Regions from separate parts of the Streptomyces sp. NBC_00704 genome, predicted to be linked through region 2. Evidence: riboswitches for the same ligand, from Rfam matches in the RefSeq annotation. Region 2 holds a riboswitch; the other holds the start of a gene.

Region 1 (7,329 bases), 1.6 Mb from region 2:
CGTCGAACCCGGCCGCATGGTGCTGGAACTGCGCCCGCCGGGCATGGACAAGGGCGTCGCCCTGCTGGAGCACGTCCGCGAGACCGGCGCCGGCGCGGTCCTCTACGCGGGCGACGACCTCGGCGACCTGCCCGCCTTCGCCGCCGTGGAGAAACTCCGCGCCGACGGCGTCCCGGGCCTGCTGGTGTGCAGCGGCAGCGCCGAGGTCGGCGCCCTCGCGGAGCGCGCCGACCTCGTCGTGGACGGCCCCGCCGGGGTCGTCGAACTGCTGCGGGCGCTCGCCGCTCAGCTGGGCTGAGGCTCGCGCAGCGCGTTCAGCTGGTCCAGGAACCAGCGGGCCGGGGGGAGCGCGGTGGCCGCCGCCGCCAGGCGACCGGAGCGCTCCGCCCGCTCCCGCGGGTCCATCGTCAGGCCCTCGTGCAGGGCCCGCGCGGTCTCCAGGACGTCGTAGGGATTGACGACGATCGCGTCGTCGCGCAGTTCCCAGTAGGCCCCCGCCTCCCGGGACAGGACCAGCGCGCAGCCCTCGTCGGAGACGACCGGCACCTCCTTGGCCACCAGGTTCATGCCGTCGCGGATCGGGTTGACCAGCGCCACGTCGGCCAGCCGGTAGGCGGCGAGGGAGCGTGCGAAGTCGTCCTTGAGGTTCAGCAGCACCGGCGTCCAGCCGGGCGTGCCGAAAGCGGAGTTGATCTCCTGCGTGACCCGCTGCACCTCGCTCATGTAGTCGCGGTAGACGGCCAGGTCCTGGCGCGAGGGATAGGCGAAGGCCACGTGCACCACCCGCTCGTGCCACTCCGGGTGGTCCTCCAGCAGCTGCCGGTAGGCCAGCAGACCGCGCACGATGTTCTTGGACAGCTCGGTGCGGTCCACGCGCACGATCGCCTTGCGCGCCCCGCCGTCGGGCGCGGCGCCGATCTCCGCGCGCAGCGCCGCCATGCGCTCGTCGACGTCCGCGCGCCGCGAGCGCTCACGCAGGAACTCCCCGTCCGCGCCCAGTCCGTGCACGCCGATCCGCGTCTTGCCGGGCCCGCCGGCGAACTCGGTGCAGCACGCGCTGAACGCGTCCGCCCAGCGCCGGGTGAGGAAGCCCAGCCGGTCGGCGCCGAGCATGCCCGCCAGCAGCTGCCCGCGGATGTCGTCGGGGAGCAGGCCGAAGTAGTCCACCGGCGCCCAGGGCGTGTGCGAGAAGTGGCCGATGCGCAGGTCCGGGCGCAGCTCGCGGAGCATCCCCGGCACCAGGCACAGGTGGTAGTCCTGCACCAGGACCGACGCCCCCTGCGCCGCCTCCTGCGCCAGCGCCTGCGCGAAGGTCCGGTTGTAGGTCTCGTAGGCCGCCCACCGGCGGCGGAACTCCGCGTCGAAGACGGGCTCCAGCGGCGTCTGGTAGAGCATGTGGTGGACGAACCACAGCACCGAGTTGGCGATGCCGTTGTAGGCGTCGGCGTGCACGTCGGCCGGGACGGGCAGCATCCGCACGCCCTCCTCGCCGATGCCGCGCGCGACCGCCTCCCGGTCGCCGTCGGTGAGCGCCGAGCACACCCACAGCGCGCCCGCGTCGGGGCCGATGGCCGACAGACCGGAGACCAGCCCGCCGCCCCCGCGTTTCGCGTGCAGCGAGCCGTCCTCGCGCACCTCGTAGGAGACCGGGCCGCGGTTGGACGCGACCAGTACCTGAGCGGAACCGCGGGAGGCGGACGTGTCGTGCGTGGAAGCCATAAGCCTCAACCTAGCCCGCTCCGTAAACGCTCAAACGTTCGCCGGCCCCGGCGCCCGCCGCCGGCGTCCGGTGCCGGCCGCCAGGCCGCCCGGGCTGACCCGCGGGCGGCCTCGGGTCTGCTCCTAGGCCACCCTGCGGGACGCGTACTCGGCTATCTGGGCCATCGGCGGGCGCTCCTCCGTGTCCACGGCGTGGGTGCGGGGCTCGAAGCCGGACGGGCCGCGCTCGAACTGGGTGAGGGCCGGGCGGACCAGGTGGCCGCGGGCCAGCCGGAGCTGCGCCGTGCGGTAGATGGCCGCCGCCATGCGGCCGAGGGCCTGGCCGTCCTGGTGGCGGTGCTTGCGCACGCCGACGTCGACCTGGGCCAGGGCGTCCAGGCCCACCAGGTGCAGGGCGTCGACCAGCATGCCGAGCTCCACGCCGTAGCCGACGGGGAAGGGCAGCCGTTCCAGCAGGGTGCGGCGCGCCGCGTACTCGCCGCCGAGGGGCTGCACGAACCCGGCCAGCTGCGGCCAGTGCATGTTGAGCAGGGGCCGGGCCATCAGCTCGGTGACCCGCCCGCCCTGCCCCGATGCGCCGGCCAGCGGGCGGTCGTACATGGCCTTGACCAGGTCCACGTCCGGATCGGTCAGCAGCGGGCCGACGATCCCCGTGACGAAGTCGGAGGAGAACTCCCGCAGGTCGGCGTCGACGAAGCAGACGATGTCGCCGGTGGTGACCAGCAGCGAGCGCCACAGGACCTCGCCCTTGCCGGGCGCGGCCGGTATGCGCGGCAGGATCTCGTCCCGGTGGACGACCCGCGCCCCGGCCGCAGCGGCGACCTGCGAGGTGCGGTCGGTGGATCCCGAGTCGACGACGACGATCTCGTCGACGAGCGGCGCCTGGTGCATGAGGTCGTGACGGATGACGGCGACGATGTCGCCGACGGTCTCCTCCTCGTTCAGCGCGGGCAGGACGACGGACACCGACTGGTTCGTGGCGCGTTTCGCGGCCAGGACGCTGTGCAGCGGGCGATCGGCCACCGACCAGGAGCGGGTGGCCAGCCAGCGCTCGACTTCTTCCAGCACGGTCCACGGCTCCTCACTGTCATGATCACTCCCTGTGCGCGGGGGGTGACCGTGTGATCCATCTCGCGGTTCGGACGACTATCTCAACTGTCCTGGCCTTCGGTTACAGTCTTGAACAACGCGGATGACCATCGCATGTCCGGTCGCCCCCGTTCACAACTTCACACCGCTCATCCAGAGGGGCAGAGGGACACGGCCCGATGAAGCCCCGGCAACCCTCCAGCCGGTCTCGTACCGCACACCGATCACCAGGTGCGCGCTCCGCGAGGCTCCCGGCTCGGGAAGGTGCCAAATCCGTCTCACGGCGAGATGCGTCGTGAGGAAGATGAGGAGAAAGGGCCTCGCCTCACATGGCTGCGCAGACTGTTGCAAGCACCACCGACTCTACGCCGACCTCTTCCGTGGACCTCGGTCCCGCCGCGGCGCTGAGCTGCCGCGAATGCGGTCACCGCGTCCCCCTCGGCCCGCTCTTCGCGTGCGAGGAGTGTTTCGGCCCCCTCGAGATCGCGTACGACTTCTCCTCCTACGACACGGAGGAGCTGCGCAAGCGCATCGAGGCGGGCCCGGCGAACATCTGGCGCTACGCGCCGCTGCTGCCCGTCCCGGCCGACGTGGCGGACAAGCCGAACATCAACCCCGGCTGGACCAAGCTCGTGCAGGCCGACAACCTCGCCCGCGAGCTGGGCGTCGAGCCCGGCAAGCTCTTCGTCAAGGACGACTCCGGCAATCCGACGCACTCCTTCAAGGACCGCGTCGTCGCCCAGGCCATCGAGGCCGCCCGCGCCTTCGGCTTCACCACCCTGTCCTGCTCGTCCACCGGAAACCTCGCCGGCGCCGTGGGCGCCGCGGCCGCCCGGGCGGGCTTCCGCTCCTGCGTGTTCATCCCGCACGACCTGGAGCAGGGCAAGGTCGTCATGGCCGCCATCTACGGCGGCGAGCTGGTCGGCATCGAGGGCAACTACGACGACGTCAACCGCTTCTGCTCCGAGCTGATCGGCGACCCGGCGGGCGAGGGCTGGGGCTTCGTCAACGTCAACCTGCGCCCGTACTACGCCGAGGGCTCGAAGACGCTGGCCTACGAGATCTGCGAGCAGCTCGGCTGGCGCCTGCCCGACCAGCTGGTCGTGCCGATCGCCTCCGGCTCCCAGCTCACGAAGATCGACAAGGGTCTCCAGGAGCTCATCAAGCTCGGGCTCGTGGAGGACAGGCCGTACAAGATCTTCGGCGCGCAGGCCGAGGGCTGCTCCCCGGTGTCCGTCGCCTACAAGGCCGGGCACGACGTGGTGCGCCCCCAGAAGCCGGACACCATCGCCAAGTCGCTGGCCATCGGCAACCCGGCGGACGGCCCCTACGTCCTCGACATCGCCCGCCGCACCGGCGGCGCCGTGGAGGACGTGGACGACGAGCAGATCGTCGACGCGATCAGGCTGCTGGCGCGGACCGAGGGCATCTTCGCGGAGACCGCCGGCGGGGTCACGGTCGGGGTGACGCGCAAGCTGATCGAGAACGGTCTCCTGGACCCGGCGAAGACCACCGTCGTCCTCAACACGGGTGACGGTCTGAAGACCCTGGACGCGGTGGCCGGCACGGGCCTGACCGCGACCATCCGTCCGAACCTGGACTCCTTCCGAGAGGCTGGCCTCGTATGAGCGTCAACGTCCGCATCCCCACCATCCTGCGCACCTACACCGGCGGCGCCGCCGAGGTGAAGGCCGAGGGCGCGACCCTCGGCGAGGTCATCTCCGACCTGGAGAAGAACCACACCGGCATCGCCGCGCGCGTCCTGGACGACCAGGGCAAGCTGCGCCGCTTCGTCAACGTGTACGTGAACGACGACGACGTCCGCTTCGAGCAGGGCCTGGAGACGGCGACCCCGGACGGCGCCGGCGTCTCGATCATCCCCGCCGTGGCCGGCGGCTGACGCCGTTCAGTACCCGCCGGTAGTAACCGTCGGTAACAGCGATTACCGAGAGTTCACCGAATTGCCCTCTCCGCGATAGAAGCGGAGGGGGCAATTCAGTGTGGTTGAGCGCGGTACAGTTGGGGAACCCGGTCCGGATCACCGGATCCGGAGCCTTTCTTTTCTTTCTTCAGCCGACAAGAAGCAGCCAAAGTGCAGACCCCTTTCGCGGCTTTTGTGGCTTTCCTGGGGCCCGACTTGCCCTGCATTCGGGCGAATTCTCGCCACATTCCGGATCCCGTGCGTCCGGAATTCTCGTCCGAGTGACCTGTTGCAGAGGGCAGTTGGACAGATACATTCGGCCGCGGTCGACGCGTTCCGGCGCACGCCCCCAACCAATGGGGGGTGAGGTCTGACCCGGATCCGCGAAGTGTGGATCTGTGCAAGGGCCAGTAATAGGGGAGTTAGGCATGGCTCAGGGCACCGTCAAGTGGTTCAACGCGGAGAAGGGGTACGGCTTCATCGCGGTCGACGGTGGTGCGGATGTTTTCGTCCACTACAGCGCGATTCAGATGGACGGCTACCGCACCCTGGAAGAGGGTCAGCGGGTCGATTTCGAGATCTCGCAGGGCCAGAAGGGGCCGCAGGCGGACATGGTCCGGCTCGCGACCGGCTGAAGCGCGCGCCGACTGACAGCGTCGTTCTTCTGTACGTCCGGCACATCTGTCGAAGGGCTCGCACCTCCCGGGGTGCGAGCCCTTCGGCCTGCCCGGGGCCGGGCGCCCGCCCCGGTCCGCGGGGGCCGGGCGGGGTGTCCGCGACGACGCGGGTCTCACCGGGGCGCTTGCACTCTCAGGGGTCGAGTGCTAATCATTGGCGTTAGCACTCTGAAGGTGAGAGTGACAACGAAGGACCGGGTCGGTGAGGCCCGCAGGCCAGGTGGGGCAAGGAACCACGAGGCCGGCGAGCCGTCCGTCGCGGGCGCCAGCGCGGTCCGGAGCAATCCACCCCAGTCCGGGAGGACCACTTCACATGGCCAAGATCATCGCGTTCGACGAGGAGGCACGGCGCGGCCTCGAGCGCGGCATGAACCAGCTCGCGGACGCCGTGAAGGTGACGCTCGGCCCCAAGGGCCGCAACGTCGTCCTCGAGAAGAAGTGGGGCGCCCCCACGATCACCAACGATGGCGTGTCCATCGCCAAGGAGATCGAGCTCGAGGACCCGTACGAGAAGATCGGCGCCGAGCTGGTCAAGGAAGTCGCGAAGAAGACGGACGACGTGGCCGGCGACGGCACGACGACCGCGACCGTCCTGGCCCAGGCCCTGGTCAGGGAAGGCCTGCGCAACGTCGCGGCCGGCGCCAACCCGATGGCCCTCAAGCGCGGCATCGAGAAGGCCGTCGAGGCCGTCTCCGGCGCCCTGCTGGAGCAGGCGAAGGATGTCGAGACCAAGGAGCAGATCGCTTCCACGGCCTCCATCTCCGCCGCCGACACCCAGATCGGCGAGCTCATCGCCGAGGCGATGGACAAGGTCGGCAAGGAAGGCGTCATCACGGTCGAGGAGTCGCAGACCTTCGGTCTGGAGCTCGAGCTCACCGAGGGCATGCGCTTCGACAAGGGCTACATCTCGGCGTACTTCGCCACCGACATGGAGCGTATGGAGGCCGTCCTCGACGACCCGTACATCCTCATCGCGAACTCCAAGATCGCGAACGTCAAGGACCTGCTCCCGCTCCTGGAGAAGGTCATGCAGTCGGGCAAGCCGCTGCTGATCATCGCCGAGGACGTCGAGGGCGAGGCCCTGTCGACCCTGGTCGTCAACAAGATCCGCGGCACCTTCAAGTCCGTCGCGGTCAAGGCCCCGGGCTTCGGCGACCGCCGCAAGGCGATGCTGAACGACATCGCCATCCTCACCGGTGGCGAGGTCATCTCCGAGGAGGTCGGTCTCAAGCTCGAGAACACCTCCCTGGACCTGCTGGGCAAGGCCCGCAAGGTCGTCATCACCAAGGACGAGACGACCATCGTCGACGGCTCCGGCTCGTCGGACCAGGTCGCGGGCCGGGTCAACCAGATCCGCGCCGAGATCGAGAACAGTGACTCGGACTACGACCGCGAGAAGCTGCAGGAGCGCCTGGCGAAGCTCGCCGGCGGTGTCGCGGTCATCAAGGCCGGCGCCGCCACCGAGGTGGAGCTCAAGGAGCGCAAGCACCGCATCGAGGACGCCGTCCGCAACGCGAAGGCCGCCGTCGAGGAGGGCATCGTCGCCGGTGGTGGCGTGGCGCTCATCCAGGCGTCCGCCGTCTTCGAGAAGCTGGAGCTCGAGGGTGACGAGGCGACCGGCGCCAACGCCGTGCGCATCGCGCTGGAGGCCCCGCTCAAGCAGATCGCCGTCAACGGCGGTCTCGAGGGTGGCGTCGTCGTGGAGAAGGTCCGCAACCTCCAGGTCGGCCACGGCCTGAACGCCGCGACCGGCGAGTACGTCGACATGATCGCCGAAGGCATCATCGACCCGGCGAAGGTCACGCGCTCTGCCCTGCAGAACGCCGCCTCCATCGCCGCGCTGTTCCTCACCACCGAGGCCGTCATCGCCGACAAGCCGGAGAAGGCCGCCGCGCCCGCCGGCGGCGGCATGCCGGGCGGTGA
Region 2 (7,329 bases):
GGCCAAGGCCGGAGGCTTCTTCTTCCTGGTCTTCGGCGTGATCGCGGCCATCGCGGCCGTGGCGCAGATCAACCCGATCTGGGCCATGGGCCCCTACCGTCCGGACCAGGTGTCGACCGGCGCCCAGCCCGACTGGTACATGGGCTTCGCCGAAGGCCTGATCCGCTTCATGCCGGGCTGGGAGATCAACTTCTGGGGCCACACCCTGGTCCTGGGCGTGTTCATCCCGCTGGTGCTGTTCGGCGTCCTGCTCGCCCTGCTGGCGCTCTACCCCTTCATCGAGGCGTGGATCACCGGCGACAAGCGCGAGCACCACATCCTGGACCGCCCGCGCAACGCCCCGACCCGTACGGCGCTGGGCGTCGCCTGGGTCACGATGTACATGATCATGCTGGTGGGCGGTGGCAACGACCTCTGGGCCACCCACTTCCACCTGTCGATCAACGCGATCACCTGGTTCGTCCGGATCTTCTTCTTCGCCGGACCGGCCATCGCGTACATCGCCACCAAGCGGATCTGTCTCGGCCTGCAGCGTCGCGACAAGGACAAGGTGCTGCACGGTCGCGAGACCGGCACCATCAAGCGCCTGCCGCACGGTGAGTTCATCGAGATCCACGAGCCGCTCAGCCAGGAGCAGCTGCACACCCTGACCGCGCACGAGCAGTACGCGCCGGCCGCGATCGGCGCCACCGTCGACGACAACGGCGTCGAGCGCAAGGTCACGGGCAAGGAGAAGCTCCGCGCCAAGATCAGCGAAGCGTACTTCGGCGAGGACCAGCAGATCCCGAAGCCCACCGTCGAGGAGTACAAGGAGATCACGAGCGGCCACGGCCACCACTGATCGCCCGGGCGTCGCCACGCCACGCACAGGGCCCCGTCCGGTTGCCGGACGGGGCCCTGTGCCGTGCCCGCGGCTGGATAGGGTGGGGTTCACCGTGTTCCACGACTCGCGGCCGGCGACGCGGCCCCCGGGTCCCGCGCCGCACACCGGCCGGCGAAGCACGACGCACGACGTATGAAGCACGACTCACGACGACACACGCAGGAGCGGCTATGAGCGCTGTGACCCCCGCTGGAGGCGACACCGCGGCGGGCCGTTCCTGGCCCGAGGTGCTGAACGGCCTGCTGTACGGCCGCGACCAGGACGCGGACGCCACGTTCTGGGCGCTGGACCGGATCATGCGCGGCGAGGCGACCGACGCCCAGATCGCCGGGTTCGTGGTGGCGCTGCGCGCCAAGGGCGAGACCGTCGCCGAGATCAACGGCCTGGTCCGCGCGATGTACGAGCACGCCAACCTGATCGAGGTGCCGGGTCCGACCGTCGACATCGTCGGCACGGGCGGCGACGGCGCGAAGACCGTCAACATCTCCACGATGTCGGCGATCGTCGTCGCCGGCGCGGGCGCCACGGTCGTCAAGCACGGCAACCGGGCCGCGTCCTCCGCGTCCGGCGCCTCGGACGTCCTGGAGAAGCTCGGCGTCAATCTGGAGCTGACCCCGAAGCGGGTGCAGGAGGTCGCCCAGGAGGCCGGGATCACCTTCTGCTTCGCGGTCAAGTTCCATCCGGCGCTGCGCCATGTGGGCGCCGCGCGCGGGCAGCTCGGCATCCGCACGGTGTTCAACGTGCTCGGTCCGCTGACCAACCCGGCCAGGGTGGCCGCCCAGGCGGTCGGGGTCGCCGACCCCCGCATGGCGCCGGTCGTCGCCGGCGTCTTCGCCGAGCGGGGAAACTCCTCGCTGGTCTTCCGCGGCGACGACGGCCTCGACGAGCTGACCACCACGGCCACCTCGCGCGTGTGGGTCGTGCGCGACGGCAAGGTCACCGAGGAGAGCTTCGACCCGCGCGACGTCGGCCTCGCCCTCGTCCCGGTCGAGGCGCTGCGCGGCGGCGACCCCTCGTACAACGCGGAGGTCGCCCGCCGGCTGCTGGAGGGCGAGACCGGCCCGGTGCGCGACGCCGTCCTGCTGAACTCGGCGGCGGCCCTGGTGGCGCTGGAACCGGGGGCCGGGCCGCTGGCCGGGCAGCTGCGGGCCGGCATGGACCGGGCGGCCGAGTCCATCGACTCCGGCGCGGCCAGGCGGGCGCTGGAGCGCTGGGTGGCGGCCAGCAACGCGTGACGCCGGCGGCGGCGGTCGTCCCGCGATCCGGACACGGGTTGCGGGACGACGATCACCTGACGTAGTTTCCTGTACCAGGTCATGAGTGACAGTCATGAGGCCCCGGCCGACTGTCCGGCAACCCTCCGTCCGTGGCGGGGTGCCCCGGGTGAAGACCAGGCCGTGGACAGCAAGGTCCACGGCAAGCGCGGACCCCTCGCGAAACCAGGGGTCCTGGGTCGTCCGAGGGAGTCTCCCGTGAGCAAGCGAATGCGCTAGGGCGCAGAGCCCCGCCCCGCATCCCCTGCACCTCTCTTCCCCTTCCTCCGTGCCGGAGCGCTGTCCGCCCGCACGGCGGTTCCCCCTGCTCTCACGGGAGTTCGCCATGTCCGTCTCCACCCTTGCCGCCGCCCGCACCCTTTGTGCCCCCCTGCCCGTTCTGGGCCGGGACGTCACCGTTCCGCTCGTGACCGGCGGCGAGGTCGCCTACGCGGCCCTCGACTACGCGGCCAGCGCCCCCGCCCTCCAGCGCGTCTGGGACGACGTGGCGGCCTACGCCCCCTACTACGGCAGCGTCCACCGCGGCGCCGGCTACCTCTCGCAGCTGTCCACGGACCTCTTCGAGAACGCCCGCCGCACCGTGACCGAGTTCCTCGACTGCCGCCCGGACGACCAACTGGTCTTCACCCGCTCGACGACGGACTCCCTCAACCTGCTCGCCTCCGCGCTCCCCGCCGGCTGCCAGGTCTTCGTCTTCGAGACCGAGCACCACGCCTCGCTGCTGCCCTGGACGAACGCCCACGTCACGTACCTCGACGCCCCGCGCAGCCCGCGCCAGGCCGTCGACACCCTGGAGCGGGCCCTCGCCGCGCGCGACCCGCACGGTCCGGCCCTGGTCTGCGTCACCGGCGCCTCGAACGTCACCGGCGAGCTGTGGCCGGTGCGCGAGCTGACGGCGGCGGCGCACGCCCACGGCGCCCGGATCGTCCTCGACGCCGCCCAGCTGGCCCCCCACCACCCCGTGTCGGTCCGTGACCTCGACGTGGACTGGATCGCCTTCTCCGGCCACAAGCTGTACGCGCCCTTCGGCAGCGGCGTCCTGGCCGGCCGCGCCGACTGGCTCACCCTGGCCGACCCCTACCTCGCGGGCGGCGGCGCCAGCCGCAAGGTCACCCGGCGCGAGGACGGGGGAGTGGACGTGGAGTGGCACGAGAGCGCCGCCCGCCACGAGGCCGGCTCCCCGAACGTGATCGGCGCGTACTCCATCGCCTCGGCCTGCAAGGCGCTGACCGAGGCGGGCTTCGACGCCCTGGTCGCCCGCGAGGAGCACCTGATCGCCAAGGTGCGGGCGGGACTGGCCGACGTCCCCGAGGTGCGGATCCTGTCCCTCTTCGGCGAGGATGCCCCCCGGGTCGGCGTGCTGTCCTTCGTCGTCGAGGGCTGGAACAGCTCCCACTTCGCCGCCGCCCTCTCCGCCGAGTACGGCATCGGCGTCCGCGACGGCCTCTTCTGCGCCCACCCCCTGGTCCGCACCCTCCTGGGCGGCGACCTGCAGACCCAGGGCGAGTGCGGCGCCCCCGAGGCGGCACCGGGGGAGAAGTCCCTCAACGCCATCCGCGTGAGCTTCGGCGCGGGCACCCCCGACGAGCACGTCGACCGCTTCGTGACGGCGGTCCGCGAGCTGGTCACCCAGGGCGCGAAGTGGCAGTACCACACGGAGAACGGCCGCTGCGTCCCGTCGGTGAACTGAACAGCCCCCCAAGCGGGGCCGACATGCCGCCAACGTGGGGGCCACCCCCTCAGGGGCGCGCGGAACTGCGGGGAACTGCGCGCTCGGCCCCGGCGGCAGTGCGCGGGTGGCGGGGCCCGCATGACCCCGACGTGAGGGCAGCCTCCCCAGGGGCGCGGGGAACTGCGCGCCCAGCTGACACGGAGCCGCACCCGCCCGCGGCGCGAGGGCCCCCGGCGGCAGTGCGCGGGTGGCGGGGCCCGCATGACCCCGACGTGAGGGCCACCCCCTCCAGGGGCGCGGGGAACTGCGCGCCCAGCTGACACGGAGCCGCACCCGCCCGCGGCGCGACGGCCCCCGGCGGCAATGCGCGGGTAGCGGGGCCCGCATGACCCCGACGTGAGGGCCACCCCCTCCAGGGGTGCGGGGAACTGCGCGCCCAACCGACACGGAGCCGCACCCGCCCGCGGCGCGAGGGCCCCCGGCGGCAGTGCGCGGGTGGCGGGGCCCGCATGACCCCGACGTGAGGGCACCCTCCCCAGGGGCGCGGGGAACTGCGCGCCCAGCCGACACGAAGCCGCACCCGCCCGCGGCGCGACGGCTCCCGGCGGCAGTGCGCGGGTAGCGGGGCCCGCATGACCCCGACGTGAGGGCAGCCTCCCCAGGGGCGCGGGGAACTGCGCGCCCAGCCGACACGGAGCCGCACCCGCCCGCGCAGCTGCGGCCACCCCGCCGGCGAGGCGCCCGCAGCGGGGGGCGACGTCTCACGGACGCCGTGGTGACACTCGCAGGCCGCCCGCCGGCACAGGAACCGCCCCGCCCAAGCCGAGCGCAGCGCCGCAGCGCCCCCTACGAGTCCAGCCCGATGGCGAACGCCGCCTCCAGGTCGTGCTGCGAGTACGTGCGGAACGCCACGTGCGTGTCCGTCCCCTCCACCCCGGGGATCTTGCTGATGCTGCCGGGGATGACCTCGGCGAGGTCCTCGTGCTGCTTCACCCGGACCATCGCGATGAGGTCGTACGTCCCCGTCACGGAGAAGACCTCGCTGACGCTGTCCAGCGAGGCGATCCGCTCGGCGATCTCGGGGATCCGGTCCACGCTGGTCTTGATGAGGACGATCGCGGTGATCACGGCTGGTTCTCTCCCTCGGGGGCCGGAGCTGGGGCGGCCTTCACTCTAGTCGCCCGCCCGTCTCCCCCCGCCGCCCTTCCGGGGCCGTCCCCGGCGCCGCGGCGCTCGCCGAAGCGGGCCCACGCGTAGAGGAGCCCCAGGCCGAAACCGACCAGGTGGGCCAGGTACGCCACCCCGGGCCCGTGCGGGGACCGCCCCGCCCCCACCCATTGCAGGCCCGCCCAGAAGGGCAGCACGACCCAGGCGGGGAAGCGCAGCGGAAGGAAGAACAGGAACGGCAGGAGACTGGTCACCCGCGCCCGCGGGAACAGGTACAGGAACGCTCCGAGCACCGCCGAGATCGCGCCCGAGGCGCCCACCAGGGACTGCGACGACTCGGCGTTCGCGGCCGCGTAGCCCAGCAGGGCCAGGGAGCCGCAGCAGGTGTAGAAGAGCGCGAACTGAAGGCGGCCCATCCGGCGCTCGGTCATGGCCCCGAAGACGAAGAGGAACAGCATGTTGCCCAGCAGGTGCACCCAGCTGCCGTGCACGAAGAGGGCGGTGGCCGGGCTCAGGACGGCGCCGGGAGCGCCGTCGAAGAGTTCGGCGGGCACCACGCCCCAGCGGCGGAAGTAGGCGCGCTGCGCGGCCGGCAGCCCGCCGCCCGCGCCGTACGCCGGGTTGAAACCCGAGGCGGGACCGATCACGAAGATCAGACAGCACAGGGCGATCAGGCCGTGGGTCACCGGCGCCGGGGAGGTGCGGAGCGCCCTGCGGACCGGCCCGCTCCAGTTGCTGGTCATGGCTACAAAGCATGACGTAACGGGACGCACTCCCGTGGGCCGCCTCGCCGCCGGACGGCCCCCGTGGACGGACGGGCGGCGAGTACCCGCCAGGCCGTAGGGTTACGAGCCACACGCACGGGGGAGCCTCCGGCCCGACCCCGGCACCAGAAGCGGGACACTAGAAGGAGCGGAAAGTCACGATGACGGTTCCCCTGCCGACCGCCACGACACGGTGGCGCTGCACGCTCTGCGGCAACCTCACGAGGTTCGACGTGACGCGCTCGTCGAAGGTCGTCGAGTACGTGCACCTCGACCTCGCCGGTGAGCCGAAGGTCGAGGAGCGCGACGTGGTCAGTGAGACCATCGAGTCGGTGCGGTGCCGCTGGTGCAACGCCGTGGACCAGGTGGAACTCGTGGACCGGCCGGGCGCCGGTTCCTGACGGTGGGGTCCCCCCGCTCGAGCGACGGCGAGAGCGGGGGAGGGCCCGCACGGATATTGGGGTGTGACGGATGGTGGAGAGCGCAGGCGGGGGGCCGGGCGACGGCGCCGCCGAGATGCTCGACCGTCCGCTGCCGGACGGCGTGCGGCGCAGGGTCGTCACGATCGTCTCCGACGGCTTCGGCGGGCTGACGGTCGGCGAACTGCCCACGCAGTTGCGGCAGTACGCCCGGTTCGCCCCCAATCGACGGGCCAAGTTCGCGGGGACCGCGATGGCGGCCGCGCTGGAGACCGATCCGCTGTTCCGGCAGCGCATCGCCGAGAAGTACAGAGAGGCCCAGCCGGAACTGTCCGGCGCCCTCGACTCCGGCTCGCCGACCCCGGCCGCGGACCCGCTCGACGTGGCGGCCGCGGCCTACGTACTGCGGCCCGCCGGCTGGGTGAAGCTGGTCACCGCGGCCGGCGAGGAGGCCCAGCGGGCCGACGCGGAACGGGCCGACGAGGAGAGCCGGGCCGAACTGGAACGGCTGCGCGAGGAGCTGGACCGGGCCCGGGAGCAGACCCGCGCGGACACCGAGCGGCTGCGCGCCGAGCTGGACGCGGCGAAGAAGGAGGCCGAGTCGCTGCACCGCAAGCTGCGCTCGGCCCTCAGCGACGTCAAGCGGGGCGAGGCCGCGCTGCGCAGGGTGCAGGCCGAGACGGAGACCGTGCGCGCCGAGGCGCACGCCCAGGTGTCCGCCGCCGAGAGCGAGACCCGGCGGCTGAAGTCGCGGCTGGGCGAGGCGGAGGCGGCCCTGGAGGCCACCCGGCGGGCGGCGCGCGAGGGCCGCAGCGTGGAGGACATGCGGGTGCGGCTGCTGCTGGACACCGTGCTGGACGCGGCCCAGGGGCTGCGCCGGGAACTGGCGCTGCCCCCGGTGTCGGTGCGGCCGGCGGAGACCGTCGAGGCGGTCGAGCCGGGCCGGATGACCCCCAAGGACATCGCCGCCCGGGCCCTGTCGGAGCACGATCCGGCCATTCTCGACCAGTTGCTCGCGCTGCCGCAGGCGCACCTCGTCGTCGACGGCTACAACGTCACCAAGACCGGCTATCCGCAGATGCCGCTGGAGAAGCAGCGGTTGCGGCTGCTGGGGCAGCTCTCGCAGCTCGCCGCGCAGACCGGCGCTGAG

The links. A riboswitch is a leader RNA that binds a small molecule or an ion and turns the genes downstream of it on or off. The one in region 2 is predicted to bind S-adenosylmethionine.
Region 1: linked by a shared signal. The riboswitch ahead of thrC (threonine synthase) and the one ahead of OG802_RS09585 (aminotransferase class V-fold PLP-dependent enzyme) in region 2 are both predicted to bind S-adenosylmethionine.

The regions. Positions count from the first base shown of each region.
Region 1 covers NZ_CP109000.1:3,719,204-3,726,532, reverse strand. The annotation lists gene otsB (trehalose-phosphatase) at 1-298, shown strand, start outside; gene OG802_RS16145 (alpha,alpha-trehalose-phosphate synthase (UDP-forming)) at 286-1,719, opposite strand; gene OG802_RS16140 (glucosyl-3-phosphoglycerate synthase) at 1,843-2,787, opposite strand; SAM riboswitch class I at 2,955-3,119, shown strand; gene thrC (threonine synthase) at 3,138-4,436, shown strand; gene OG802_RS16130 (MoaD/ThiS family protein) at 4,433-4,708, shown strand; gene OG802_RS16125 (cold-shock protein) at 5,158-5,364, shown strand; gene groL (chaperonin GroEL) at 5,720-7,329, shown strand, end outside.
Region 2 covers NZ_CP109000.1:2,162,546-2,169,874, reverse strand. The annotation lists gene qcrB (cytochrome bc1 complex cytochrome b subunit) at 1-841, shown strand, start outside; gene trpD (anthranilate phosphoribosyltransferase) at 1,054-2,118, shown strand; SAM riboswitch class IV at 2,196-2,312, shown strand; gene OG802_RS09585 (aminotransferase class V-fold PLP-dependent enzyme) at 2,483-3,847, shown strand; gene OG802_RS09580 (Lrp/AsnC family transcriptional regulator) at 4,676-4,957, opposite strand; gene OG802_RS09575 (rhomboid family intramembrane serine protease) at 4,954-5,739, opposite strand; gene OG802_RS09570 (hypothetical protein) at 5,922-6,161, shown strand; gene OG802_RS09565 (NYN domain-containing protein) at 6,232-7,329, shown strand, end outside.